2 linked regions of the Prosthecodimorpha staleyi genome follow. The protein of the gene in region 2 interacts with the protein of the main gene of each other region in a pairwise test. Links are inferred from orthologs where the notes say so. Each region holds a gene or a part of one and is shown on either strand. Other genes may lie near its edges. The genes, in order: KL771_RS06280 and mobA.

The links.
Region 1: the proteins of mobA (region 2) and KL771_RS06280 interact in binary tests that used the Escherichia coli proteins (3 or more experiments, as listed by UniProt). The link is inferred for Prosthecodimorpha staleyi from one-to-one orthologs.

What each region holds. Positions count from the first base shown.
Region 1 is NZ_JAHHZF010000003.1:59,259-69,832, reverse strand. The notes cover bases 826-3,757. They hold KL771_RS06280 (molybdopterin molybdotransferase MoeA), read right to left. Parts: upstream 2,951-3,757; coding sequence 1,700-2,950; downstream 826-1,699. Other genes in these bases: KL771_RS06270 (dienelactone hydrolase family protein), read right to left, coding at 3,641-3,757; KL771_RS06275 (GNAT family N-acetyltransferase), read right to left, coding at 3,033-3,551. In the rest of the region: more of KL771_RS06270, read right to left, coding at 3,758-4,498; KL771_RS06265 (hypothetical protein), read right to left, coding at 4,773-4,895; KL771_RS06260 (Mrp/NBP35 family ATP-binding protein), read left to right, coding at 5,262-6,407; KL771_RS06255 (ABC transporter permease), read left to right, coding at 6,556-7,263; KL771_RS06250 (energy-coupling factor ABC transporter ATP-binding protein), read left to right, coding at 7,256-8,017; KL771_RS06245 (extracellular solute-binding protein), read left to right, coding at 8,041-8,874; KL771_RS06240 (PepSY-associated TM helix domain-containing protein), read right to left, coding at 8,881-9,774; formate dehydrogenase accessory sulfurtransferase FdhD, read left to right, coding at 9,981-10,574. UniProt on the Escherichia coli protein: Catalyzes the insertion of molybdate into adenylated molybdopterin with the concomitant release of AMP.
Region 2 is NZ_JAHHZF010000006.1:211,051-227,491, reverse strand. Bases 6,351-9,299 are described here. They hold mobA (molybdenum cofactor guanylyltransferase MobA), read left to right. Parts: upstream 6,351-7,481; coding sequence 7,482-8,117; downstream 8,118-9,299. Other genes in these bases: KL771_RS13730 (TRAP transporter substrate-binding protein), read left to right, coding at 8,420-9,299; KL771_RS13740 (ABC transporter permease), read left to right, coding at 6,467-7,303; KL771_RS13745 (ABC transporter permease), read left to right, coding at 6,351-6,470. Also shown: KL771_RS13770 (sensor histidine kinase), read right to left, coding at 1-244; KL771_RS13765 (uracil-DNA glycosylase family protein), read left to right, coding at 518-1,147; KL771_RS13760 (Lrp/AsnC family transcriptional regulator), read left to right, coding at 1,263-1,754; KL771_RS13755 (EAL domain-containing protein), read right to left, coding at 1,794-4,256; KL771_RS13750 (ABC transporter substrate-binding protein), read left to right, coding at 4,758-5,540; more of KL771_RS13745, read left to right, coding at 5,748-6,350; more of KL771_RS13730, read left to right, coding at 9,300-9,517; KL771_RS13725 (class II glutamine amidotransferase), read right to left, coding at 9,606-10,403; KL771_RS13720 (TRAP transporter large permease), read right to left, coding at 10,555-12,702; KL771_RS13715 (TRAP transporter small permease subunit), read right to left, coding at 12,782-13,336; KL771_RS13710 (multidrug effflux MFS transporter), read right to left, coding at 13,514-14,737; KL771_RS13705 (DMT family transporter), read right to left, coding at 14,734-15,660; KL771_RS13700 (antibiotic biosynthesis monooxygenase family protein), read right to left, coding at 15,836-16,180; KL771_RS13695 (hypothetical protein), read left to right, coding at 16,362-16,441. UniProt on the Escherichia coli protein: Transfers a GMP moiety from GTP to Mo-molybdopterin (Mo-MPT) cofactor (Moco or molybdenum cofactor) to form Mo-molybdopterin guanine dinucleotide (Mo-MGD) cofactor.

The sequences.
Region 1 (10,574 bases), on a different replicon or contig from region 2:
CTTGCCGCCGAACTGCCCGCCGCCCTGGCCGAAGCCCTGACCACCCTGGCCCTGCCCACCCTGGCCCTGGAAACCTTGTCCTTGGAAACCCTGGCCGCCCTGCTTGAAGATGAAGACGCCGTTCGGGTTCTGGTTGAACTTGATGTTCGGCTTGGGAGCCGTGCCGGGGATCTTGCCGAGTTGCCAGCCCTGTACCGGCGGCTGCACGACATTCGCCGGCAGCTTGAGAACGAACGGCTTCTGCGGCTTGATGAATTGCGGCAGCAGGATCACCGACGGCGGCGGCTTCACCGGCTTCGGCGGCAGCACATAGTAGGTCGGCGGCAGCAGATAGGTCGGCGGTGGCGGCGGCGGCGCATAGCCGGTGAAGCCGAAATTCGGCCGGCCGACATAGACCACCTCCGGTTCCGGCGGCGGCGCCACGTCATATTCGACCTCCTGGAACCGCGACGGCGGCTCGTAGGCGGCCGAAAGCCGCCCCAGCCGGCGCCGCGCATCGGCGGCGTGCGGACCGTTCGGATAGCGACGCAGATAGGACCAATAGGCCTCGGCCGAGTTGTACTCCACCGTCCGCCGCCAGGTGATCGCCTCGCGCCGCGCCGCCATCAGGGCGCGGATGCGGCCGGCCAGCGGATCGTTGCCGTAATAGGACAGAAACTCCTCGAAGGCGTCCAGATCGTCGCGCTCCAGCGCCATCGCATAGGCGCCGGCAGGACCGGCCTCGCGCATCGATGCGGGGCGCGGCGGGATCTGGCCGGCCTGCGCAAAGCCCTGTCCCTGTCCTTGCGGCAGGCCCTGTCCTTGCGGCAAGCCCTGTCCCTGCGACAGACCCTGTCCCTGGTCGCCGCCGCCGCCTTCGAAGAACTGGAACGGCTCCTCGATATTGGAAGCGTGCCACGGCACGGTCGCGCCGCCGGTCAGCTGGTCGACGCGCAGGCGCACCCGGGCGAAGACCTGATCGGGTTCCAGGCCGCCGAGCCGGATGACCTCGGCCAGCGCCTGGGCGTAGGGGCCGTAGTCGCCGTTCGCGGGCGGCTCGACGCTGCCGGGCGCGGCATTGAAGGCGAGGAGGGTGCCGGGTTCCGGCTCGGTCAGCGCGAGACCGGCGGCAAGCGGCTGGCCGTTGCGCGCGAACGGCGACGGGCGGGAGGCGTCGAGCACGACCATGCGCGCCTTGATCGGCAATGCCGCCAGCGCGCGGGTGAAGTCCGAGACCCGGATCGCCTCGATCGGAATGTCGGTGTCGCGGTCGATGCGCGCACCGGCCGGGACGAGATAGTTCTCGCCCTCGTACTGCAGGCCGTAGCCGCTGACATAGACGAAGGCGACCGCGCCGCCGCCGCCCTGGCCGACCTTGTCCAGGAAGTCGCGCATGGCGCGGCGCATCCCGGTCTGGTCTTGGTTGCGCAGCCCGGTCACGTCGAAGCCGGCTTCGCCGAGCGTGTCGGCGACCAGGCCGGCATCGTTCGCCGCGGTCGCGAGCGGCCCTTCCGGGAAGCTGTCATTGCCGATGACCAGGCCGAAACGCAGTTCGGTCTGGCCTTGCGCGCGGACGGGACCCGTCCCGCCGACTTGGAAGAGCGCGGCGCCGAGGACGGCCGCGACGAAGGCGAGGACACGGATCATGGACCGACCAGGTTGCAATTGGTAACGCATCGTAAAGACTATACGAGTTCCCGGGGTCCGTCACGAGATCCCGTCAGCCGAGACCGGGCAGCGGGACGATGCCGACGAGATCGCCCTGTTCGACGCGCTCGACGGCGTCCGGGAGCACCATCAGGGCGTCGGTTTCGGTCAGCGAGCGGATCACCGCCGCCCCTTCGATCGCGAATCGGGTCGCCACCGGAATGCCGTCCGGCCCGTCGGCGAGCGTCACGCGCACGAACTCTGTCCGGCCGAGCCGCTTCTTGTGGTTGAATCCGGCACGCGCGGCCATCGGCCGCGGCCGCCGCCAGGTCTCGCCGCCGAGCGCCGCGATCAGGCCGCGCACGATATGGGTGAAGGTCACGTAGACGGCGACCGGGTTGCCGGGCAGGCCGCAGAAGGCCGTGCCGGCGACCGTGCCGAGCGCCAGCGGCCGGCCGGGCTTGATCGCGAAACGCCAGACATCGAGCCGGCCGGAGGCCTCCACGGCGGGCTTGACGTGGTCGGCCTCGCCGGTCGAGACGCCGCCCGTGGTGAGCACCAGATCGTGCTCCGCCGCGGCTGCGCGCAGGGCCGCGGCGAGGCCGGCCGGCTCGTCGCGCAGGATGCCGAGATCGGAAACCGCAATGCCGAGCCGGGCGAGCAGGCCGGCGAGCATCAGCCGGTTGGTGTCGAAGACCTGCGCGGGGCCGCGGGGGGCGCCCGGCTCGACCAGTTCGTTGCCGGTCGAGAAGATCGCGACGCGCAGTCGCCGACGGACCGTCAGCCGGTCGAGCCCGATGCCGGCGGCCAGCGCGATCTCCTGCGGGCGCAGCCGCGTGCCGGCCGGCAGGGCGACGGCGCCGGCGGCGATCTCCTCGCCGGCCGGGCGCCGGTTGGCGCCGCGCGCCAGCCCCGGCGGCAGGATCGCGATCCCGTCGCGCGCCTCGACATCCTCCTGCATGTAGACCGTGTCGGCGCCGGCCGGCATCGGCGCGCCGGTGAAGATGCGCACCGCCGTGCCGGGCGCCAGCGTCCCGGCCGCATCGCCCGCCTGCAGGCGATCGGCGACGGCGAGCCGGCTCTCCTGGCCGGGGGTGAGGTCGGCGTGGCGCACCGCGTAGCCGTCGACGGCCGAATTGTCGAAGGGCGGCAGGGGGATGCGGGCGTGGATATCGGCGGCCAGGACGCGCCCGTCGGCCGCGGCGAGCGGCACCGTCTCCGTTTCGGCGACCGGCGCGACGCGGGCGCGGAACAGGGCGAGCGCCTCGTCGATCGTCATGGCCCCGCCGCCATGGGCGAAGCAATCGTCGGATAACTGGGGCATCGCGCGTCGGTCCGGTTGCGCAGCCGGTATGCCACGAACCGCGCCTCGGTGAAAACCCGGATGGCGCGCGTGCGGCTGCCGGTCAGCCCTGTGCCCCTTGCGCGGGATCGGCCGGCGCCAGCGTGCAGCGCATGAACACGGTGTCGGCGATCGGGGTGTCGTAATAGGGGCCGGTCTCGACGAAACCGTATTTCCGGTAGAGCGCCTGGGCGCCGGCCATGCTCGGCAACGTGTCGAGCACCATCTCGCGGTAGCCGAGCCGGAGGGCGGCGGCGAGGACCGCCCGGGCGAGTGCATCGCCGAGCCCGGTGCCCCGCGCCTGCGGCAGCACATAGAGCCGCTTCATCTCGGCCCGACCGTCGACCGGCGGCAGCGGTCGCAGCCCGACGCAGCCGAGCGGGGTGCCGTCGGCGGCGCGGGCGAGCAGCAATTCGCCGTCCGGCGGGGCGTACTTTCCGGGCATGCCGGCCATTTCGGCCTCGAAACCCTGATAGCCGAGATCGATCGGCAGCGAAGCCGCATAGGCGCGGATCAGGACGATCGCGGCGGCGAGGTCGTCGGGCGTCCGCACGGGGGCGACGGTGTAGGTAAGCGGGCTCATGACGCTGCTTCATGAGCCCGCGGCGGTGTCCCGTCAATCTCCGGCCGGGTCCGCCCGCAGCGCATATCCGCGCGCCGCGGCGCGACCGGTCAGGCGAGATGCGTCTTCAGGAAGCCGACCGTCCGGCTCCAGGCCAGCTCGGCTGCCGCCTTGTCGTAGCGCGCGGCGTTGGTGTCGTTGTTGAAGGCGTGGTTGACGTTCTCGTAGACATGCAGTTCGTAGCGCTTGCCGGCGGCCTTCAGGGCCGTCTCGAAGGCCGGAATGCCGGCATTGATGCCCTGGTCGAGCCCGCCATAGTGCAGCATCAGGGGCGCCTGGATCGCCGGAACCGCCTCGCTCTTCGGCTGGCGGCCGTAATAGGCGACGCCCGCGCCGAGCCTCGGCTCCGCGACCGCCAGCGCATTGACCTGGCCGCCGCCCCAGCAGAAGCCGATCGCCCCGACCTTGCCGTTGGTCTCCGGCCGTGCCGCCAAGCCGGCCAGCACGGCGCGTCCCCAGGCGACCACGGCGGCGGCATCGAGCGTGCCGATCATGTCGCGCGCCTTGTCGGCATCCTCCGGCGTGCCGCCGAGCGGCGACAGGAAATCGACCCCGAAGGCCACGAAGCCGGCCAGCGCCACGCGCCGCGTCACGTCGCGGATATGCGGGTTGAGGCCGCGATTCTCGTGGATGACGATCACGGCCGGCGCCTTGGCGGCATCCTTCGGCCGGGCGAGCAGGCCGGAAATCGTCGCCGTACCGGCCGGGAACGCGGCGGTCTCGACGATCAGGCGCGGGTCGTTCTCGGCGACCGTCTGGGCCAGCGCATAGTTGTTTTCAAGGAGCGGCAGCAGAACGGACGCGGCGGCCGTCGATCCGGCCAAAGCCGCCAGCCGGTCGAGAAACGATCGGCGGTTCATGCCGCCATGGGTGTAGCTGTCGAAGAGATCGATGAACTTCTGGTCCAAGGTCTGTCCTCCCGGCGGCCCGCCCGACACCGTTCGCAAGGAGGGGCCGTTCAGGAGGACAAGACTGCGGCATTTCCAGAAAGCCGGGAAAGCGCGCGATCATCACGTTTGCGGCAACGGCAACAGGATATGCAGCCCGCCGTTGCACCGATCCGCCGGCCGTCCCGTCGACTGCCGGCGCAATCCCCGCCGTAACGATGAGCACGCGACAGCGGACCCCCATCCCAGGCGTCCGGCGCCTCCACCGCTGCAAGGCAGGAGGCGTTCGCCCGGATCAGATGCGCGCGCCGCTGGTCGTAAAGGCGACGCCGACCGGCTTCTGATAGGTATCGAGAACGGCGTGGGCGCCGAACGCGAGAGCAACGGCGATCACGACGGCGATGAGGAAGGACGGCATCGGGGCAACTCCAAATCCAGGGCGGACGCTCCGCACGGGCGGGCCGGAACCGGGCGTGCCGGTCGGCGGCGTGCCGTCGGCTCCGGTCGCCCGCCGCAGCCGGGGCCTTACACCATAGCGTCGGCCTATGAGCCGGTAAAGCCGATGGCCGCGCGGCGGCCCGGGTCGGGCCGGCAACCGCCATCGGGATGGGCCCGCCATCGGGACCGGCCCGACATCGGCAGCGGCCTGCATCGTTGACCTCGGCGGGGGAGGGGTTATCTAGAGCCCGCAATGGCCGGGGCGGATGCCGCCGGCCGGATCGGCCCGCCGTTCGGGCCGGTTCTGCCGATCCTGCCTGCCTCAGTCCCATCCCGGAGTGCCTCGATGTCCGTCACCCGCGAAGCCGTTCTCGCTGCCCTTGCCGCCGTTCCGGGTCCGGACGGGCGCACGCCGCTGCCGCAATCCGGTGCGCTGTCGGAGGTGATCGTGCACGGCGAGAAGGTCTATTTCTCGATCGCCGTCGACCCGAGCCGGGCGCGCGAGCTGGAAGGCCTGCGTGCCGCGGCCGAGGCCGCCGTGCGCAAGGTGCCGGGTGTGGCGGGGGCCACCGTGGCGCTCACCGCCGAGGCGCCGAAGGGGCAGGCGGCATCGTCTCCGGCGGCGACCGCCGCTCCGGCGGCGACCGCTTCGCCCGCACCTTCGGCCGGCGGCCGCAGCCCGCAGACGCGCGGCCTGCCGGGGGTCAAGCACATTATCGCGGTCGCCTCCGGCAAGGGCGGCGTCGGCAAGTCGACCACCGCCTGCAACCTCGCCCTGGCGCTGAAGAGCCTCGGGCTCAAGGTCGGCGTGCTCGATGCCGACATCTACGGCCCGTCCATGCCGCGACTGTTCGCGCTGCGCGGCAAGCCGCGCCTGAAGTCCGGACGGATCCTGGAGCCGCTCGACGGCTACGGCATGCCGGTCATGTCGATCGGGTTCCTCGTCGACGAGGAGACGCCGATGATCTGGCGCGGCCCGATGGTGATGAGCGCGATCACACAGATGCTGCGCGAGGTCGACTGGGGCGAACTCGACGTGCTGGTCGTCGACATGCCGCCCGGCACCGGCGACGCCCAGCTGACCATGGCCCAGCAGGTGCCGCTGGCCGGCGCCGTGATCGTCTCCACGCCGCAGGATCTGGCCCTGATCGACGCCCGGCGCGGCGTCGCCATGTTCCAGAAGGTCGACGTGCCGATCCTCGGCATCGTCGAGAACATGAGCTATTTCGTCTGCCCGAACTGCGGCACGCGCCACGACATCTTCTCCCATGGCGGCGCCCGCGACGAGGCGGCGCGGGTCGGCGTGCCGTTCCTGGGCGAGGTCCCGCTGACCATGGAGATCCGCGCCCGCGCCGATGCCGGCACGCCGGTCTCGATCGTCGAACCCGACGGCGTCCATGCCCGGGTCTACCGCGACATCGCCGAGAAGGTCTGGCGCCAGTTGGCAACCGGCACGGCCGGCCGGCCGGCCCCGCGCATCGTGATCGAGTAGCCACCGCCGCGCTTCCCCTGACGGACGACCCGGCCGGGCTCCCGCTCGGTCAGGTTGGAGTCATACTTGTCGCTTGACTTCTGACCAGACCGGCGCCTTTTCTCTTTTTCCCGACAGTTCCGGAAAAGATGCGCGGAATCGATCATCGATGCAGGATCTCGGTCAGGCCTTCGCCACCGCCTGGGCCATGTTGTCCGGCTTCGACCCGGCACTGTGGTCGGTCGTCCTCCTGTCGCTGAAGGTCAGTCTCGGCGCGGTCGCGATCGCCTCCGCGCTCGGCATTCCGCTCGGTGCGGTGCTGGCCGTGGCGCGCTTTCCCGGGCGCGGCGCGGTTCTGGTGCTGCTCAACGCCATGATGGGCCTGCCGCCGGTGGTGATCGGGCTCCTGGTCTATCTGCTGCTGTCCGCCTCCGGCCCGTTCGGCGTCCTGCACTGGCTCTACACGCCGACCGCCATGGTGGTGGCGCAGACGCTCCTGGTCCTGCCGATCGTGGCCGCGCTGTCGCGCCAGGTGATCGAGGACTTGGCGCTCGAATATGCCGACTATTTCCGCTCGCTCGGGCTCGGCCGCGCCGGCGCGGTGGCGACGCTGATCTACGACGCCCGCTTCAGCCTGACGACGGCCGTGCTGGCCGGCTTCGGCCGGGCGATCGCCGAGGTCGGCGCGGTGATGATCGTCGGCGGCAATATCGACCGGGTCACCCGGGTGATGACCACCACGATCGCGCTGGAGACCTCCAAGGGCAACATCGCCCTGGCGCTGGCGCTCGGCATCGTCCTGATCCTGATCGCCGTCCTGGTCAACGTCGCCGTCATGGGCCTCCGGGCGACCGCCGCGAGGGCAGCCTATGCTTGACGCGGCGCCGCAGCATCGGCTCGGCTCGGCCGCCGGCGCGGCCATCTTTCCGCTCGTCGCCGAAGGCTTGGTCGTGGAGACAGGCGGGCGGCGGCTGGTCGACGGCATCGATCTCCGGCTCGACAGCGCCGAGCGGGTCGTGATTCTCGGCCCCAACGGCGCCGGCAAGAGCCTGCTTCTGAAACTGCTCGACGGGATCGTCGCGCCGAGCGCGGGGCGGATCACCTGGAACGGCCGTCCGGCCGATGCCGGCGTGCGCTCGGCGATCGCAATGGTGTTCCAGCGGCCGGTGCTGCTGCGCCGCTCGGTTGCCGCCAATCTGGAACATGCGCTGGCGGCACGCGGCATCGTCGGAGCGGAGCGGCGTCAGCGGGTCGCCGATGCGCTCGCCATGGCGCGATTGGCGCCGCTGGCCGGCCAGCCGGCGCGTCTCCTGTCGGGCGGCGAGCAGCAGCGGCTGGCGCTCGCCCGCGCCCTGGCCCTGCAGCCGCGGCTCCTGTTCCTCGACGAGCCGACCGCCAGCCTCGATCCGGCCTCGACGCTGGCCGTGGAGGGATTGATCGAGGCCGCCCGCCATGCCGGCGCGGCGACCGTTCTGGTCACCCACGACCGCGGCCAGGCGCGCCGTCACGCCGATCGCATCCTGTTCATGCAGGCCGGGCGCATCGTCGAGGATTCGCCCGCCGACGCTTTCTTCGCAGGGCCGCGCAGCGCGGCCGGGCGGGCCTATCTCGAAGGCCGCATCTTCGTCTGAAAACCATTTCCGGGAGGACTTCCATGCTGCGCCGTCACCTGATCGCCGCCTGCCTCGCGCTTCTCCTGCCGGCCCTGCCGGCGGCCGCGCAGCAGGGCGGTAAGTTCATCGTCGTGCAGTCGACCACGTCGACGGAGAATTCCGGCCTGTTCAAGTATCTCCTGCCGATCTTCACGGCGAAGACCGGCATCGAGGTCCGGGTCGTCGCGGTCGGCACCGGGCAGGCGATCAAGAACGCGGCCAATGGCGACGGCGACGTGCTGTTCGTCCATGCCAAGGCCGACGAGGAGAAGTTCGTCGCCGCCGGCGGCGCGGTGAAGCGCTTCGACGTGATGTATAACGACTTCGTCGTGGTCGGCCCGGCGGCCGATCCGGCCGGTGTGGCGGGTTCCAGGGATATCGTGGCGGCCTTCAAGGCGATCGCCGCCAAGGGCGCGCCCTTCGCCTCGCGCGGCGACGAATCGGGCACCCACAAGGCCGAACTGGCGCTCTGGAAGGAGGCCGGCGTCGACGTGAAGGCGGCGAGCGGCGCCTGGTACCGGGAGACCGGCTCGGGCATGGGCGCGACGCTCAACACCGGTGTCGGCATGGGCGCCTATGTGCTGACCGATCGCGCTTCCTGGAGCGCCTTCGGCAACCGCGGCACCTTCAGGATCGCCGTCGAGGGCGACCGCAAGCTCTTCAACCAATACGGCATCATGCTGGTCAATCCGGCCCGGCACGCCCACGTCAAGGCCGATCTCGGCCAGGCCTTCATCGACTGGGTGCTGTCGAAGGAGGGCCAGGCCGCGATCGCGGGCTACAAGATCGCCGGCGAGCAGCAGTTCTTCCCGAACGCCGCCACGCCGACGAACTGATCGGCATCAGGCCGCGGCGCGCACCCGGGTCGGGCGGCGCGTCGCCCGGCGCACCCAGATGGTCAGGCCGGTCCCGAGGAGCCCGAGCAGGGCAAGCGACGTGACCACTTCGACGAGGCCGGACCACAGGCCGGCGCCGTTGCCCTCGTGCAGGAGGCGCGGCCAGTTGCGCGGGATCGGCGTCAGGCCGGTCGCGGAGACCGAATAGGCCTTCAACTCGCCGCCCTCCCACAGGCGCGCCATCGGGGTGCCGCCGCGCGAGCGGATCGAATTGAGGCCGGAGAGATCGTGGCCTTCGGCGACCTTGGCCAGCGCCTGGACGAGGGAGACGGGCGCGCCGGCCGGACGCGGCAAGGGCGTCGTGAAGGTGATGCCGAAGGCGAGCGCGAGGCCGGTCAACGGGCTCAGCACGACCAGCGGCAGCAGGAACCAGGCCGTCCCCTTGTGCCAGCCGGACACGGTATTGCGCAGGCGGGGCAGGCCCATCAGCACGCCGAGGATGATGATCGCCAGCATGGCGACGGTCGAGGCCGTCACCAGCCAGCCGAGATCGAACAGAAGCCGCTCGTGAATGCCGCGCGAGGCGCCGAACAGGCCTGACAGCCATCCGGGTGCGACCGGGGCGCCGGTGGCGAGATCGTAGCTCCTGGCGCTCGGCCCGAAGCCGATGCCGAAGCTGTTCTCCCAGGGGCGGACGACGATGCCGGTCGCCTTGCCGTCCGGATCGGCCTTGGCGACCGCTGCGGTCAGGCTTTCCAGCGTGATGCTGCCCGGCCGGATCGCACCGGATTGTGCGATCGGCTCGAAGGACAGGATCAGGCCGGTGGCGATGACGACCAGCAGCGGCAGGGCGAAGGCGAGCGAGATCCAGCGGTGCAGCCGGAGGAAGAGCGGTTTCATGACAGGCTCCTTTCGTGGCGCCGAAAAGACGCCTTCCCGCCCGCCGTTCCAAGTTACGGTTCTGTAAGGGTTCGAGCCTTGCGTCCAGCGCATAACACAAGCGGAATGCCTTGGTTCCGCGTGGTTTTTCGCCGGGGCTCGCCGGACCATGCGGCTTCGCCCTATATTGACGGGCAAACCGGAAGAAGGTCCTGCCCTTGGACAGCATGCTGAAGCCAATGCCCCACCCCGAGACCGAACCGCCCGCACCGGCCGGCGCCCGCCGGGCCGCGGCCCTGCGCGTCACCCGCGCCGGTGTCGAATCGCGGCGCGAGCTGATCGCCGAGGAAGAGCCGGTCGCGCTGGTCTTCAACGGCCTGTCCTACGCGGTCATGATGGCGACCCCGGCCGACCTGGAGGATTTCGCGCTCGGCTTCGCGCTGACCGAAGGCATCCTGGCTGCGCCGGACGAACTCTACGATACGGAGGTCGAGCGTTTCGCGCGCGGCGCCGAGGTGCGCCTGAGGATCGCGGCGGAACGCTTTGCGGCGCTACGCAACCGCCAGCGCAATCTGGCCGGCCGGACCGGCTGCGGCCTGTGCGGCGTCGACACCATCGCCGAGGCGCTGCGGCCGGTCGCCCATGTGGCCTCCCGTCTCGCCGTTCCGGCCGAGGCCGTCCATGCCGCCATGAAGGCCTTTCCGCCGCTGCAGGTGCTGAATGCCGAAGTCGGCGCCATCCATGCCGCGGCCTTCGCACGGGCCGATGGCAGCCTCGTCGCCGTGCGCGAGGATGTCGGCCGCCACAACGCGCTCGACAAG
Region 2 (16,441 bases):
CCGTCCAGAGCAGGCCGGCCGACGCGGCCAGTCCGATCAGGAGTGGCGGCGCATAGGCGGTCGAAAGGCGCGCCCGGGCATGATCGAGCAGAAGTTCGTTGTCGAAGGCCGGCTTGAGCCCGCGCGCTGCGCTGAGCTGGTCGCGCAGATCGCGGACGGTACGCGAAACCTGCCGCCGCCGTTCCGCACGACGGGCGTTCTGGGTCGTCTTGTCGGCATTCGGCAACGCCACGCCGTCGCTCATCCGGAATTGGTTCCCGCGTCCCCTTCGGCTTTCGGACTGTGATTCAGAATGTTTAAGATCGGCCTCAGGGAAAAGGTTAACGATCCCTCCGTCCGGACCTCCGCGGGCCTGAGGCCGCCGGCCGCGATCCGCAATCTCCGGCCGGTGGCGCTCCGGCACCGGTTGCCGACCGGCCGCCCGCCCCGACGCGCCGGCGATCCGGCCCGGCCGGGCGCAATCGCGCCGTGCCGATCCGAATGAGACGATCCGGCTCCTGGAGACAAACACGAACCCATGTCTGCGACCTCTCCCGATCCGATCGCCGAACTCGACCTGGCCATCCGGGCCTGCCGCATCTGCCGCGATGCGCCGACCGGAACGCCCCTGCCGCACGAACCCCGCCCGGTCGCCCATCTGTCGGCGACCGCGCGGATTCTGGTCGCCGGACAGGCGCCGGGCACGAAGGTGCATGCGTCCGGCTTGCCTTTCGATGACGCCTCCGGCGACCGGCTCCGGGACTGGATGGGGATCGGCCGGGATCTCTTCTACGACACCAGCCGGATCGCCTTCCTGCCGATGGGATTCTGCTTCCCCGGACAGGACGCCGCCGGAAGCGATCTGCCGCCGCGCCGAGAATGTGCGCCGGCCTGGCGCGCCCGCGCCGTGGCCGCCATGCCGGCGGTCGAACTCGTGCTGGCGGTCGGCCAGTATGCGCAGGTCTGGCATCTCGGCCGGCTGAAGCTTGGCGGCATGACCGAAACGGTGGCGCGCTGGCGGGAGATCATGGCCGCCACGGCCCGGCCACGCATCCTGCCGCTGCCGCATCCGTCCTGGCGCAACACGGGATGGCTGAAGCGGCATCCCTGGTTCGGGACGGACCTGCTGCCGGCGCTGCGTGCCGATATCGCGCGCCTCACTGCCTGAGTGGAATTAAATTCCAACAACTACGACGTTGGCCGCAACATGAGCAATCTTCTGGTCAGCTTTCATTGAAATGGAGAATGTGGTACTCTTCCTATGCGCGCATCAGGGGGTTCGCATGATTGATCGCATCGACCGCAAGATTCTCCAGATCCTGCAGGAGGACTGCACGGTTCCGGTTGCCGAGATCGGACGTCGCGTCGGTCTTTCGACGACGCCCTGCTGGCGGCGCATCCAGAAGCTTGAGGAGGACGGTGTGGTGCAGCGGCGTGTCGCCGTGCTCGACCCACGCCAGGTCAACGCCAAGGTGACGGCCTTCGTGGCGATCACGACCAACCAGCATTCCGAGGATTGGCTGAAGCGCTTCGCCGACATCGTCAGCCAGATGCCGGAAGTGGTCGAGTTCTACCGCATGGCCGGGCAGGTGGACTATCTCCTGCGCGTGGTCGTCCCGGACATCGAGGCCTATGACGTCTTCTACAAGAAGCTGATCGCCCGCATCGAAATCGCGGATGTGTCGACCACGTTCGCCATGGAACAGATAAAATATACCACTGCGCTGCCGCTCCAGTTCGTGGCGACCGAGAAGGTGGTGGCCGAGAAGGCCTGAGTCCGGTCGCCCACCGATCGCCCGGCCGTCACGGCGGCATCATGCGCTCAGCGCTTCGATGGCCGGATCCGAAGGTTTTGTGCGGTCCGGATCGTTCGCCCGGTATCCGGCGCTGGCGCCGAGCAGTTCCAGGAAGTCGCGTGCCGGCATGGGCCTGGCGAACAGATAGCCCTGGCCGAGATCGACGCCGAGTTCGAGCATTCGGTCGCGCTCTTCGACCCGTTCGATGCCTTCGGCGACGATCGGCAGCCCCAGTTCCCGCCCCAGCGTGACGGTCGTGCGCATCAGGGCGCGCGTGCGGCGATTCTGTTCGCCGTCCTGGCCGATCGAGCGGGTGAACGAGCGGTCGACCTTGATCATGCTGACGGGGAAGCGATCGACATAGTTGAGGGACGAGTAGCCGGTCCCGAAATCGTCCAGGGCGAAGCGGATGCCGAGACGGGAGATTTCGGACAGGATCTCGTTGACCTCGTCGGCGTCTTCCAAGAGCGCCGTCTCCATGATCTCCAGAACGAGGTTCGAGGGGCCGGGCAGGCCGGCCTGCAGCACTTCGGAGAGCAGGTTCGGCAGGTCGCGGTTGACCTGTCCGCCGGACAGGTTGACCGAGATGAAGAAGTCCGGATTGCGCGCCGCGGCGACCAGGGCCGGAATGATCCGTGCGGCCTCGCAGAGCACCAGCCGGCCGAGTTCCTCGATCAGGCCGGTTTCCTCGGCCACGGGGATGAACTCGGCCGGCATGACCAGTCCGCGGGTCGGATGGTGCAGCCGAAGGAGCGCCTCGCCGCCGACCATCCGGCCGGTGGCCAGACGCACGATCGGCTGGATGGTCAACTCGAACCAGCCCTTGGCGAGGCCGGAGCGGACATCCTGTTCCTGGGTTTGCCGGACCAGCAGGGCCTCGGCCAGCCGTCGTTCGAAGCGCTCGACCCGGTTGCGCCCGGTTTCCTTGGCACGGTAGAGGGCAAGGTCGGCGGCGAGCAGCAGGTCCTGGCCGCTCAGCCCGTCGGCCGGGAAGCAGGCGACGCCGATACTGGCGGAGGCCTCGATCACCGCCGGCCCGACATCGGTCGGCTTGCGCAACTGCTCCAGCAGGCGCCGGGCGAAGGTGACGCCCTCCGCACCGTCGAGGCCGGGGAGGAACATGGCGAATTCGTCGCCGCCGAGCCGGCCGGCCATCGCCCCGCCGAGGCCGGCTTCGGCAAGCCGGCGGGCAAAGGCGATCAGCAACTGGTCGCCGGCGGCGTGTCCATAGGCGTCGTTGACGCGCTTGAAGCGGTCCAGATCCATCACCAGAGCGACGCCGCGGCCGTTCTGCCGGCACAGCCGCGTCACCTCCGCCTCCAGTCCTTCGACGAAGCCGCGCCGGTTGGCGAGGCCCGTCACCGGATCGGTCAGCGCGAGGCGGACCATCTCGCGTTCGACCGACTTGGTGCGCGAGACGTCGGACATCACCGAGAGACTGATCGGGAACTTGCCGCCGAGCCGGAGATCGGCCGTTTCGGCCAGTACGACATCGAGCGTGGAGCCGTCATATTTGACGAGCCGCAACGGCGTTTCGGGCGTAACTCCGCGCGCGAGGAATTGCGGCAGGGTTTCGTTCATGTAGATCGCGGCGCTGTCCGGCGTCAGGAAGGTCGCAAGCTTCCGGCCGATCACGTCCTGCCGCTTGTAGCCGGTCGCGACCAGCCAGTGATCGGAGACATGCAGCAGCGTGCCCTCGCGGTCGACCGAATGCAGCATGGCCGGGGTGCGGTTATACAGCCGCTCGAGACGTTCGTTGAACTGCCGCCGCCGCCGTTCGCCTTCGTCGAGGCGCGCCTGCATCTCGTTAAACGTTTCGACCAGTTCGCCGAGTTCGTCGTTGGAATCCCAGTCGACCCGCTGGCGCAACGTGTCCGCCTGGCTGGACCGGATGGCGGCGGTGACCCGGGACAGGGGCTCGGCGATCAGCCGGCGATTGATCGTCAGCATCAGGAAGATCAGCGCCAGGCTGGACAGCGACGTGTGCAGCATCGCATGGGCGACGCTCTGCAGGAGCCTCTGCGACAGCGTGACATTCGAATAGCCGACCTCGAGCACGCCGACGCGGGTCGATCGGTTGCCGTCGGTATAGTGGATCGGGGTCGACAGGTGATTCAGGTCCGGCCCCATTTGGCCGGATTCGATGATCGGACGGCCGGTCTCGTCGAGGACCCGGACGATGGTGACCTCGTTGTTGCCGAACATGCCTTGGACGATCAGACGGGCCTGATCGTAGCGATAGTGCCAGAGGGTATCCGACAAGGCCGACGCAAAGCCGCGGATACTCGCCCAATGCTTCTGGTGCACCTCCTGCTTGACCATATCGTAGGCCGCATAGCCGAAGATGATGCTGATCAGCAGATTGAGGACCACGATCGTCGGAACGACCGTCAGGAGAAACTTCGTCCGATAGGAACGGAAGGCGGGTCTGCCCGGCTCCGGCGCCTTGGTCGGCCGCGGCGGCGCGACCCCGACGCGCATCTCAGCCCGTCCAAATCGACTGGGATTCCGGTTGGGCAAGGCCTGTTTGGTCATCGTGCGGCCGGTCCGTTCGGGCTACGGCGACCTGCGTGCGGACGACAGCCGGATATCCAAGGCGTCAGGGGAGATGTCGGGACCCTTAAGGACGGATCCATGCAGGCCGACGCGGGCGCGGTGATCCTGCCCCGGTCGACAAGTATAAGGAAGCGACAATGAGGCACTTGAGACATGGCCAACCCCTGATGCCGCCGATCCTGCCGGTCAACTCTAAAGAAAACGGCAAGAGGAGCGGCGCGGTGCTGTTAGGGTTACCGGATGGCGTGCCGGCTGCCTGGCGTGCGGCGCGAGCCGGCGCGTGCCCGCAATAATCCCCGAGATTGAGCCCGCCCCCGTTGCGTAAAGCCCGGAAACAGTGTGAAATTTGAATAGGCAGGCACCGGCAGTCCAGGTGGAAGCCCGGGGTGCTTGCGGAACGGGTAAACCAACGAAGAGGAAGACGTCATGCGTTTCGTCATCGGACTGGCCGCGGCGGCGGTTGCCTTTGCCACGGCCGCCATGCCCGTTGCCGCGAAGGAATGGAAGACGATCCGGATCGGTACGGAGGGCGCCTATCCGCCCTTCAACTTCCAGGATTCCAACAAGGAGCTGCAGGGCTTCGACATCGACATCGCCAAGGCGCTCTGCGACAAGATGAAGGCGAAGTGCGAGTTCATGGCCCAGGACTGGGACGGCATCATCCCGGCGCTGAAGGCCAAGAAGTACGACGCCATTGTCGCCTCGATGTCGATCACCGAGGAGCGCAAGAAGCAAGTCGACTTCACCGACAAGTATTACCAGACCCCGGCGCGGTTCGCGACCAAGAAGGTCGGTGGCTTTACGGCGGTCACCCCCGAAGCCCTCAAGGGCAAGACCGTCGGCGCGCAATCTTCGACGATCCATGCGAACTATCTCGAAGATCTTTACAAGTCCAAGGGCGTCACCGTGAAACTCTACGGCACCCAGGACGAAGCCAATGCGGACCTCGCGGCCGGCCGGCTCGACGGCGTTCTGGCGGATTCGGTCGTTCTCTACGAATGGCTGGAGAAGGGCGATGCGGGCAAGTGCTGCCAGTTCGTCGGCCCCGACATCAAGGATGTGAAGTATTTCGGCGAGGGCGCCGGCATTGCCGTGCGCAAGGAGGACAAGGACCTCAAGCAGCAGTTCAACAAGGCGCTTGCCGAGATCATCAAGGACGGCACCTACGAGAAGCTCAACAAGAAGTATTTCCCCTTCTCGATCTATTGATCCGGACCTGGCGCCCCGCCGGTCGACGTCCGGCGGGGTTGGTGGTCCGACCCGCCGCATCGGCGCGGCCCCTCTCCGGGCGATCCGGGGACGCGGGCCGCTTCGGTCCCGCCGGTGCGCTGGCCGGAGCGCGCGCCTCCGGTGCGGTCCGGCCGGCCATGCCGCCGATCCACCCGCTTCCCTTTCGGACAGGCTGATTTGGACCGGATCGAATCCCTTATCCAACTGCTGGCCTGGGGGCCGAACGGCTGGGGTGACGAGATCGCCGCCGGCACCGCCATCACGGTTGCGCTCGGGATCGCCACGCTGCCGTTCGGGCTGCTGCTCGGATTCCTGATCGCCCTGGCGAAGCACTCCGGAGGCCCGGTCGCCCGGTTGCTCGGCAATCTCTATACGACCGTGTTTCGCGGCCTGCCCGAACTGCTGACGCTGCTGATCATCTATTACGGCGGCCAGCGGCTGATCCAGGAAGTTCAGGCCCTCCTCGTCGAGGATCCCGAGCCGATCGAGGTCAATGCCTTCGTGGCCGGGATGGTGGCGCTGGGAATGGTCTTCTCGGCCTATTCGAGCGAGGTCTTCCTCGGTGCCTTCAAGGGCATCACGATCGGCCAAATCGAGGCCTCTCGGGCGCTCGGCCTGAACCGCCTGCTTACCTTGCGCCTCGTCGTCCTGCCGCAGCTCTGGCGCTTCGCACTGCCCGGCATCTCCAATCTGTGGTTGATCCTGCTCAAGGAAACCTCGCTGGTCTCCGTGATCGCACTGCCCGATCTTCTGCGTTCGACCTTCATTGCCGTCGGCGTGACGAAGGAGCCCTTCTTCTTCTTTCTCGTGGCTTGCCTGATCTATCTTGTCCTGGCGATGGTTTCTTCGATCGGCATCGGCTGGATCGAGCGCTGGGCCAATCGCGGCGAGCGGAGGGCGGGAGCGTGACGACAGCCCCGCATCCGGAGGCGCCGCCGACGGCGTCCGGCTTCTTCGGCGAAGCCCGAACCGGCGACCTGGTGGCGCTGGCGCTGGCGGCGGTGATCGCAAGCCTGGTCCTGTCCGACTGGCCGGTGGCGATCGGCACGTGGTTCGGCAACGACATCTTCGTGCGCTACTGGCCGCGTCTCGCCGAGGGACTCGGGGTCACGCTGCAACTTGTCGCCATCTCGATCGTGCTCGGCGGACTGCTGTCGCTGCCCCTGGCGCTGGCGCGCTTCAAGAACCGCGGCTTTGCTTCGACGCTCGCCTACGGCTACGTCTACTTCTTCCGGGGCACACCGCTCCTGGCGCAAACCTTCCTGGTCTATTATGGCGCCGGCGAGTTCTCCGACGCCTTGCGTGGAATCGGCCTGTGGGGCTTCTTCAAAGAAGCCTATTGGTGCGTGCTGCTGACCTTCTCGTTGAATACGGCGGCCTATCAGGCCGAGATCCTTGCCGGCGCCATTCGGTCCGTATCGCGCGGCCAATGGGAGGCCGCCCATGCGCTCGGCCTGTCCAAGCCGGTCGCCTTTGTCAAGATCATATTGCCGCAGGCCTTCGTCACGGCCCTGCGACCCTACGGCAACGAAGTGATCCTGATGATCGAGGGATCGGCCGTGGCTTCCGTGGTTACGGTCTTCGACCTGATGGGCGCGACCCGACTTGCCGCCAACCGGACGTTCGACGAGCAGGTCTATCTCTGGGCCGCTGTCGTCTATCTTCTGCTTGTGGAGACCATCCGCCGGGTCTGGGATCTGCTCGAACGCGGCTTGACGCGGCATCTGCGCCGGCGCGCCTGAGGGTGCCGGCGTCGTCCGCCACCGTCGTCTTGTGGCCGTGAACGGTTGCCGCGCCGGTGTCTCGCCCTCGCGGTGCGCATGATAGGATGGCGCCGGTCCGGTCCTGCGAGGCGCCGGTGACCCGAGGCGGGCCTTCGACATCGCACGGGGGCGGCCGGCCATCGACAGGGAAAGCGGCATGAGCGAAATCGTGGGGGTCGTTCTCGCCGGCGGGCTCGGCCGCCGCATGGGGGGCGGCGACAAGGCTTTGATCGCGCTCGCGGGACGGCATCTGCTCGATCGGGTGATCGAGCGGTTCGCCCCCCAAGTCGGGGCGCTTGTGCTCAATGCCAATGGCGATCCGGCGCGGTTCGAGGCCTTCGGCCTGCCGGTGGCCGGCGATCCGGTGGCCGGCCATCCCGGTCCGCTGGCCGGGCTGCTGGCCGGCATGCGCTGGGCGGAGACGCATCGTCCGGGGGCCCGCCATGTCGCGACCGCAGCCGCCGATACGCCGTTCCTGCCGCTCGACCTGGTCGCGCGCCTCGCGGCAAGCCTCGACGGGGCGGATCCGGACGGCATTGCGGTGCCGGTCACGGCGACCGGCACCCATCAGGTTTGTGCGCTGTTCCCCGTCAGCCTGGCCGATGCCCTGGAAGAGGCGCTGGTCAGCGGCGCTGCCCGCAAGGTGATGGCCTGGATCGAACGCCACCCGGTTCGGCACGTCGCCTTCGATCCCCTCGCGGGCGGTCTCGACCCGTTTTTCAACGTCAATAGGCCCGAGGATCTTGCCGTTGCGGAAGATTGGATCGCGGCCCACGGTCCACTTCAGCCATAGGCGCGGAACCCGGCAAGATACCGGAATGCCCGGCTGGCAAGCGGTGATGGCGCCATGCTGTCCTGCGTCGGGCGCAGACGGCTTGGAAATCGCCGAATTCTGTGACAGTCGGCGCCGCGACTTGTTCCGAACGCCAGCAAGCGCTTCAGTAACGGTGGATTCTGTACCCGGTCCGCGATCTGTCTTTCGGTGTCATTTTCTCTTGCATGGCTGCCCTGCATCTTGTCTAACGTTCCAAGCGGTCCGGCGCCTGGGAGGGATGGGCGGCCGGACGTCAGCGTCAATTCGGGAGGTTGATGTCCATGCAGCGTCGCAAGTTTCTGAAGGCCGCCGGTGTCGGTACCGTCGCGGCCGCCGCCTTTCCCATGCCGGCGATCGCCCAGTCCAACCCGCAGATCAAATGGCGCCTGACCTCGAGCTTCCCGAAGTCGCTCGACACCATCTACGGTGCCGCCGAGGTCTTCTCGAAGGCCGTTGCCGAAGCCACCGACAATGCGTTTCAGGTCCAGGTCTTCGCCGCCGGCGAACTGATCCCCGGCCTGCAGGCGGCTGATGCGGTCTCCAACGGCACCGTCGAAATGTGCCATACCGCGCCCTACTACTATGTCGGCAAGGATCCGACCTTCGCGTTCGGCACAGCAGTACCGTTCGGCATCAATTCGCGCATGCAGAACGGCTGGCGCTACTATGGCGGCGGCAACGAGCTGATGAACGAATTCTATAAGAAGTTCAATCTGTTCGGCATGCCCGGCGGCAATACCGGCGCCCAGATGGGCGGCTGGTTCCGCAAGGAAATCAAGACTGTCGAGGACTTCAAGGGTTTGAAGATGCGCATCGGCGGCTTCGCCGGGCAGGTCATAGCCAAGCTCGGCGCGGTTCCGCAGCAGATCGCCGGCGGCGACATCTATCCGGCCCTCGAGAAGGGCACGATCGATGCGGCCGAATGGGTCGGTCCCTACGACGACGAGAAGCTCGGCTTCTACAAGGTCGCGCCTTACTACTACTATCCGGGCTGGTGGGAAGGCGGCGCCATGCTCGAATTCTTCGTCAATACGGCGAAGTGGGCAGAGCTGCCGAAGCACTACCAGTCGCTCGTGCTGACGGCGGCCGGCTTGGCCAATGTCCACATGCAGGCGAAGTACGACGCCGTCAACCCGGCCGCCCTGAAGCGTCTGGCGTCCTCGGGCGCCATCCTGAAGCCGTTCCCGAACGAAGTCATGGAGGCCTGCTTCAACTCGGCCAACCAGCTCTACGACGAGACCATGGCCAAGAACGGCGACTTCAAGAAGGTCTACGAGGCCCTCAAGGCCTATCGTGCCGACCAGTATCTGTGGTTCCAGATCTCCGAATATACCTTCGACACCTTCATGATGATCCAGCAGCGCAAGAAGACGCTCTGATCGTCGGCGGAATCGCAGCCGGGTTTCGACCCGGCCGGCCCTGCCGAGAGGCGGCGCGGGGATGCCCGGCGCCGCCTTTTTCGTGCCTTCAGGCGGCTTCGACGCGGGACGGTTCGAGGACGGCGAGGGGGACGACCTCGCAGGCGCATCGGGCGCAGCAGACCAGAGCGGAGCGGTCCGGGACCGCGTGCCATTCGTCGCGATGCCGGTCGACCGGTTCGGAGACGATCTCGATCGCGCTCGCCGTCTGGCGCCAATAGAGCGACGGCGGCCGGCCGTCGGAGGCATAGCGGAAGGCATAGAGCCGGCTGCCGTCGGACAGCGCCGCGGTGACACGCAGCGGCTCGTCGATGCCGGCCTCCGCCATCAGGGCCCGCAGCGCGCTGAGCGTCCCGGTCATGGCGCCGACCGGATCGGCCTCGCCGCCCTGGCCGAGCGTCATCAGGAACATGGCCTCCGAATCGGTCGTTCCGGTCCGGCAGGCATAGAGCGCGTCGGGAATCCGCGCCTCGACGGCCCGCCGCAACCGGCTCCAGCCGCCGATCTGGCCGTTATGCATGAACAGCCAGCGGCCATGGGCGAAGGGGTGACAGTTGGCTCGGCTGGTTGCCGTGCCGGTCGACGCGCGGACATGGGCGAAGAACAGCCGCGAGCGCACCTGGCGGGCGATATGGCGCAAATTGTCGTCCGACCAGGCCGGCAGCGTTTCGCGATAGAGGCCGGGTTCGTCGCGCTCGCCATACCATCCGAGGCCGAAGCCGTCGCCGTTGATGCCGACCTTGGCCTCCTCGGCGTTGCGGCTCTGGTGGATCAGGGAGTGTTCGGGATCGGCGACCAGCTGGCCGAGAAAAATCGGCTGACCCGAATAGGCGACCCAGCGACACATGCGGCGGAACCTCGGATGGGGGCAGGCATTGGGAGATACGCCGATTCTGCACGGCTGTCGTTGAACGAAGCTTGAACGGCCCGCGAAAACGACGAAAGCCGCCGGATGGCGGCTTTCGGGAGGGGCGGGCGGTCGGACGCGACCGCGGCGGTCACTGGATCTTGGGCGGCTGCGACAGATCCGGGGGCTGCGACAGGTCGGGCGGGGACGCCGGTGCCGTGCCGCCGCCCAGGCCCGGAGGCGGACCACCCAGGCCCGGAGGCGGGCCGCCAAGGCCGAGCGGCGGTGCGCCCAGATCGGTGCCGCCGAGGCTGGGGACGCCACCGATGGTGCCTTCCAGCTTGATCTCGAACTTGGTCGGATCGACCTTCGACGACACGTCATTGTACCACATGACCGTGATCGGGAAGAGCATGACGACGGCGATCATGACCACCTGGATCAGGACATATGGAATGGCGCCATAGTAGATCTGGCCGGTTGTGACCGGGTCCATCATCCGGCCGGTGACCGTGTCCTTGTAGGGTTTCGATGGCGCGACCGAGCGCAGGTAGAACAGCGCGAAGCCGAAGGGCGGATGCATGAAGCTGGTCTGCATATTGACGCCCAGGAGGACGCCGAACCAGATCATGAACGGCCCGACATCGGCGACCTTTCCGTTGATGACGTTGAAGCCCATTTCGTTGGCGATGGCGATCGCCGCCGGATCGGTCGCGAAGATGGTCTCCGCCGCCTTGACCAGCAGCGGCACAGCAATGAAGGCCAGTTCGAAGAAGTCGAGGAAGAAGGCCAGGAAGAAGATCATCGCATTGACGATGATCAGGAAGCCGTACATGCCGCCGGCCGTTTCCTTGAGGATCTCCTCGACCCAGACATGGCCGCTGACGCCGTAGAAGGTCAGCGAGAAGACGCGCGCGCCGACCAGGATGAAGACCACGAAGGCCGACAGCTTGGCGGTCGATTCGCCGGCCTGGCGGACCAGGTCGAAATTGAGCTTGCGGTTAATCACCGCCAGGATGATGGCGCCGGCCGCTCCCATGGCGCCGCCTTCGGTGGGCGTGGCGATGCCGCGGAAGATGGTGCCGAGCACCAGGAAGATCAGGATCAGCGGCGGCAGCAGGTCGCCGACGACGCGCTGCACCGCGGAGGAGACCGGCTTGGACGGGCTGTCCATCATCGCAAAGCCGGCTGCGATCAAGGCGCCGCCGGCGAGCAGGTCGAACCAGCTGCGCACGACCGAAAGGACGATCGAGGCGCCGACCGCGGTGGCCGGGGCGGCGAAGTCGACCGCCTTCAGGGCCGTGACGATCTGGCCGCCGGCGAACAGCAGCAGCACGCCGGCGCCGGCAAGGATCAGGGCAAGGCCGAGGATCTTGCCCAGGAAAGCCGGCAGGAAGCGCATCAGGCCGATATAGATCAGATAGACGGCCGCCAGGCTGCCGATCTTGAGCGTCGACAGCCAGGGTTCCTGCAAGGCCATCTGCTTGGCTAGTCCGCTCACCATCGGCAGATAGCGCTCGAACAGCGCGATGCCGGTCGCCGGATCGAACAGCAGGATCATGCCCCAGATGACCAGCGCGAGCGGCATCACGGAGGCTTTCATGACCTTGTCGTAGGGCGCGCCCTCGCCGAAGGAGCGGGCTTCCGGCGGCAGGGCTGGAGCGCTCTTCGGATAGACGATGGTCATGACCATCACGTAGGCCATGTAGAAGATCGTGAGCACGATGCCGGGGACGAAGGCGCCGAGATACATGTCGCCGACGGACCGGCCGAGCTGGTCGGCCAGCACGATCAGCACCAGGCTCGGCGGAATGATCTGGGCGAGCGTGCCGGAGGCCGCGATGGTGCCGGCGGCGAGGCGCCGGTCGTAGCCGTAGCGCAGCATGATCGGCAGCGAGATCAGCCCCATGGCGATGACCGAGGCGGCGACCACGCCGGTCGTGGCGGCGAGCAGGGCACCGACGAAGATCACCGCATAGGCGACGCCGCCGCGGATCGGCCCGAACAGCTTGCCGACCGTGTCGAGCAGTTTCTCGGCCATGCCGGACCGCTCGAGGATCAGGCCCATGAAGGTGAAGAAGGGGATCGCCAACAGCGTGTCGTTGGCCATCACGCCGAAGACCCGCTCCGGCAGGGCCTGGAACAGGTTCGACGAGAGCAGGCCCAGTTCGATGCCGACCCAGCCATAGGCGAGGCCGAGGGCCGCGAGGCTGAAGGCGACCGGGTAACCCAGCAACAGGAACACGATCAGGCTGAGGAACATGATCGGTGCGATGTTGTGGATAAGGAATTCTGTCATCGGGGTCGTCCTCCCGCGCGCCGGCCGTTCGCCGACCCTTCCGTCTTTGGGTGGGGCTGATCGATCGTCGGGCCGCGGCTCACGATTCGTGCGAGGCGGTGCCGTGCGAGCCGCCCGTCTCGGGCTCCGGCCGGAGGCCCTGCATCACGGCGACATGCTTGATGATCTCGGAGATGCCTTGAAGCGCCAGGAGCGCGAAACTCAGCAGCACCATCAGTTTCGCCGGCCAGACGATCAGGCCGCCGGCATTGAAGGAGACTTCCTGCAGTCGGAAGGAGGTGAGGAAGAAGGGCAGGGATTCGTAGATCATCAACAGGCAGAACGGCATCAGGAATACGAAATGCCCGAGCAGCTCGATCCAGTGGCGCAATGTCTTCGGCAACTGGCTCGAGAGAATGTCGATGCGGATGTGCTCGCGTCGCAGCAGCGTCCAGGCGGCGCCGAGCAGGAACACGGTGCCGAACAGGTACCATTGCAGTTCGAGCCAGGCATTGGAGCTGGTATTCAGCGTTTTGCGAATGATCGCGTTGCCGGCACTGACCACCACCGCCAGAAGAATCAGCCAGGACACGAACCGGCCGATGAAGGTGTTGAAGCCGTCGATGAGCGCGCTGATGCGCAGCAATCCGGTCATGGGCCCTCTTTGTCCTGGAAAGGTCTTGGCGCCGAGCGTTTCCGCATTTGCATAAAGGCTATGCGCCCTGCACGCGTCAAGAGGGTCCGGGCCTTCGTCCCGCCTCGGTCAGGATCGGGTCATCTTCGGGGTTTTCCCGATGCGGTATCCGGCTGAGTGATGCCCGAACCTGCGGCCTCAGCGTGCCGCCGCCCGGGCCGCGAGACCGGATGCGAGCCCGCCGGCGGCGAGCGTCGCCATGGTCAGAAAGAGCGGCAGGGCGCTGTCGCCGAGGAGCGCGCCCATGAGCACGGTGACCAGGGCTCCAAAGCCGATCTGAAGGGTCCCGGTCAGTCCCGAGGCTGCGCCGGCGAGGTCGGGACGGATGCTGACGGCACCCGCGATGGTCGACGGCAGGGCGATGCCGTTGCCGATGCCGAGCCAGGTCATCGGCGCGAAGATCGCGACCGGGTGATGGTAGCCGGCCAGATGCAGCAGGAGGGCCGCCGCCACGGCGGCGAGCCCGATCAGGTTGCCGACCGCCATCATCCTGATCACGCCGAATCGGGAGGCGTAGCGGCCGGACAGGAAGTTGCCGAGGATGTAGCCGGCGGCGAGCCACATCAGATAGAGCCCGGTCTCGCGGGCGCCGGCGCCGAGTAGCTTCTGCATGACATAGGGGATTCCGCCCAGGAAGGCGAAGAAGACGCCCGAAACCAGCATCGAGGAGACCGCGAAGGCGACGAAGTCCCGCGAGCGGGCCAGCACCGCGAAGGCGCCGAGATGGGAGGCGAGCCCGCCTTCGGACTGACCCGGCCGACGCGTCTCGTTGAGGGTCGCCCAGGTGCCGGCGAGCACGGCCGCACCCACGGCGAAGAGCAGAGCAAAGGGCGCCCGCCAGCCGAACTGCTCGTCCAGGGCACCGCCGATCGCCGGTCCGAGGGTCGGGGCGACCGCCATCCCCATGGTGACGAAGCCGATCATGCTCGCCGCGCGGTCGCGCTCGTAGACATCGCGCACGATGGCGCGCGAAAGCACCAGCCCGGCGCAGCTGCCGACGCCCTGCACGACGCGGCCGAGGATGAAGGCCTCGATGGTCGGCGCCAGAAGGCAGGCGGCCGTGCCGACCAGGAACAGCGCCATCCCGGCCAGCATGACCGGCCGCCGTCCGTGCCGGTCGGAGAGCGGGCCGAGGATGAGTTGGGCCAGCGCGACGGCGACCAGATAGAGCGACAGCGACAGCTGCACCGTCGCATAGGAGGTGGCGAAGGCCCGCTCCAGCCCCGGCATGGACGGGACCAGCATGTTGAGGGCGAGCGGATTGAGCGCCGAGACCGCGATCAGGACGATGATCGGCGGCGCGACGGGCTTCGCGGCAGGCTCCGAGGGATCGACCGGCGGCAGGGGCGGGGACGCCGTCATGGCACGGGGCCCGAAGCGGCGGCGCGCTGGGCGCGGGCGCGCAGGCGTTCGCGCTGGAAGCTGTAGATGCCGGTCATGACCACGATCGCGGCGCCGAGCAGGGTCCAGCGATCGGGCACGTCGCCGAAGAAGATCAGGCCGGCGAGGAAGGACCAGATCAGCAGCGCATAGCGGAACGGCGCGACCACCGACATGTCGCCGACCCGCATGGCGAAGGTCAGCAGCATGTAGCCGAGCACCAGCACGCAGCCGGCCAGGGCGAGCAGGCCGGCATGCCGGTCGGAGACCGGTTGCCATTCGGTGTAGCGCGAGAAGATGCCCTCGAAGGGGATCAGCACGAATCCGGTGACCATCACGGCCGAGGCGGTGTTGAGAACCGCCAGCGGGGTCGGCACGCCCGCCGGCATCTGTGAGGTGGCCAGATCGCGCAGCACGACGAAGAAGACCGCGCCGAGCACCAGGAAGGCGGACCGGTCGAAACCCGCAAAGCCCGGCCGGATGATGATCAGCACGCCGCCGAAGCCGACCAGGATCGCCGTCCAGCGCCGCCAGCCGACCGTCTCGCCCAGGAACAGCGCCGCGGCCGCCGTGATCGCGAGCGGGGTCACCTGGAAGATGGCGGTCGCATTGCCGAGCGGCATGTACATCAGTGCCGTCACATAAAGCAGCGTCGCGCCGATTTCGCCGACCAGCCGATAGCCGAGGGTCGGGTGGAACAGCGTCCGCCAGGCCGCGAAGGCGCCGGTCCAGAGGCACAAGGCGACCAGCAGGGCACTCGCCACGGCGCCGCGCAAGACCATGATCTGGCCGAGCGGCATCGCCGTCGAGACGGCCTTCACGATCGAATCACCGACGATGAAGGCCACCGAGGCGGCATTCATGGCCAGGATGCCGCGAGCATTGTCGCGCGGGGCGGCGGGCATGGCGGGTCCGGTCGAGGGAGGGCGGGGGAGGGAGGCCCCGCCGAGACGGCAGGGCATTGGATCGCGCTTCGGCAAAATGACCGATGCCCCTGATCTAGACGCCCGGACCCGGCTCGGCAACGTCCGGAGGCGGGATGTGGCTATGCATTGGGCAATCGCGCTCCCGTTTCAACGGTCATCCGAGGGACGCCAGGCTGTCAGCAGGCGCTTCCGCCCGCTCGTCCATGCCGTAGTCGCGCAGCACCGCGGCCACCCGGAGGCGGTATCCGGAGAAAATGCCGCTGCGGCCGGCAGCCTGCGCCGAGCGATGCCGCGCCTTTGCACGCCAGGCGGCGACAGCAGCCTCGTCGCGCCAGAACGACACCGAAAGCAACTTGCCCGGCGTGGTCAGGCTCTCGAAACGTTCGACCGAAACGAAGCCGTCGGCGGCTTCCAGATCGGCCCGCAGCGCGGCGGCGATCTCCAGGTAGCGCTGGCGCTGGCCTTCGGCGGGGAAGACCTCGAATATGACGGCGATCATCGGACCTCCCGGAGCGGGTGCCGCGCGGCGGTCACGACTTTGCCGCCTTTCGGCTCGACCCTCTCGTTCAGGGTGGGTTCAGCTTCAGGTCAGTAAGCATTATCATGAATGTATCCGCAGCGATTGCGGCGACCGCGCGAGCGGAGCCCGAACCGCAGCGCGGCGGAAAGGAGGCATCGTCATGACCACCGACCGGGGCGCGACCTCGTTGGATATTCGCACGGCCGCGGCCTTTGCCCGGCACGGCGCCCTCGCCGCCGC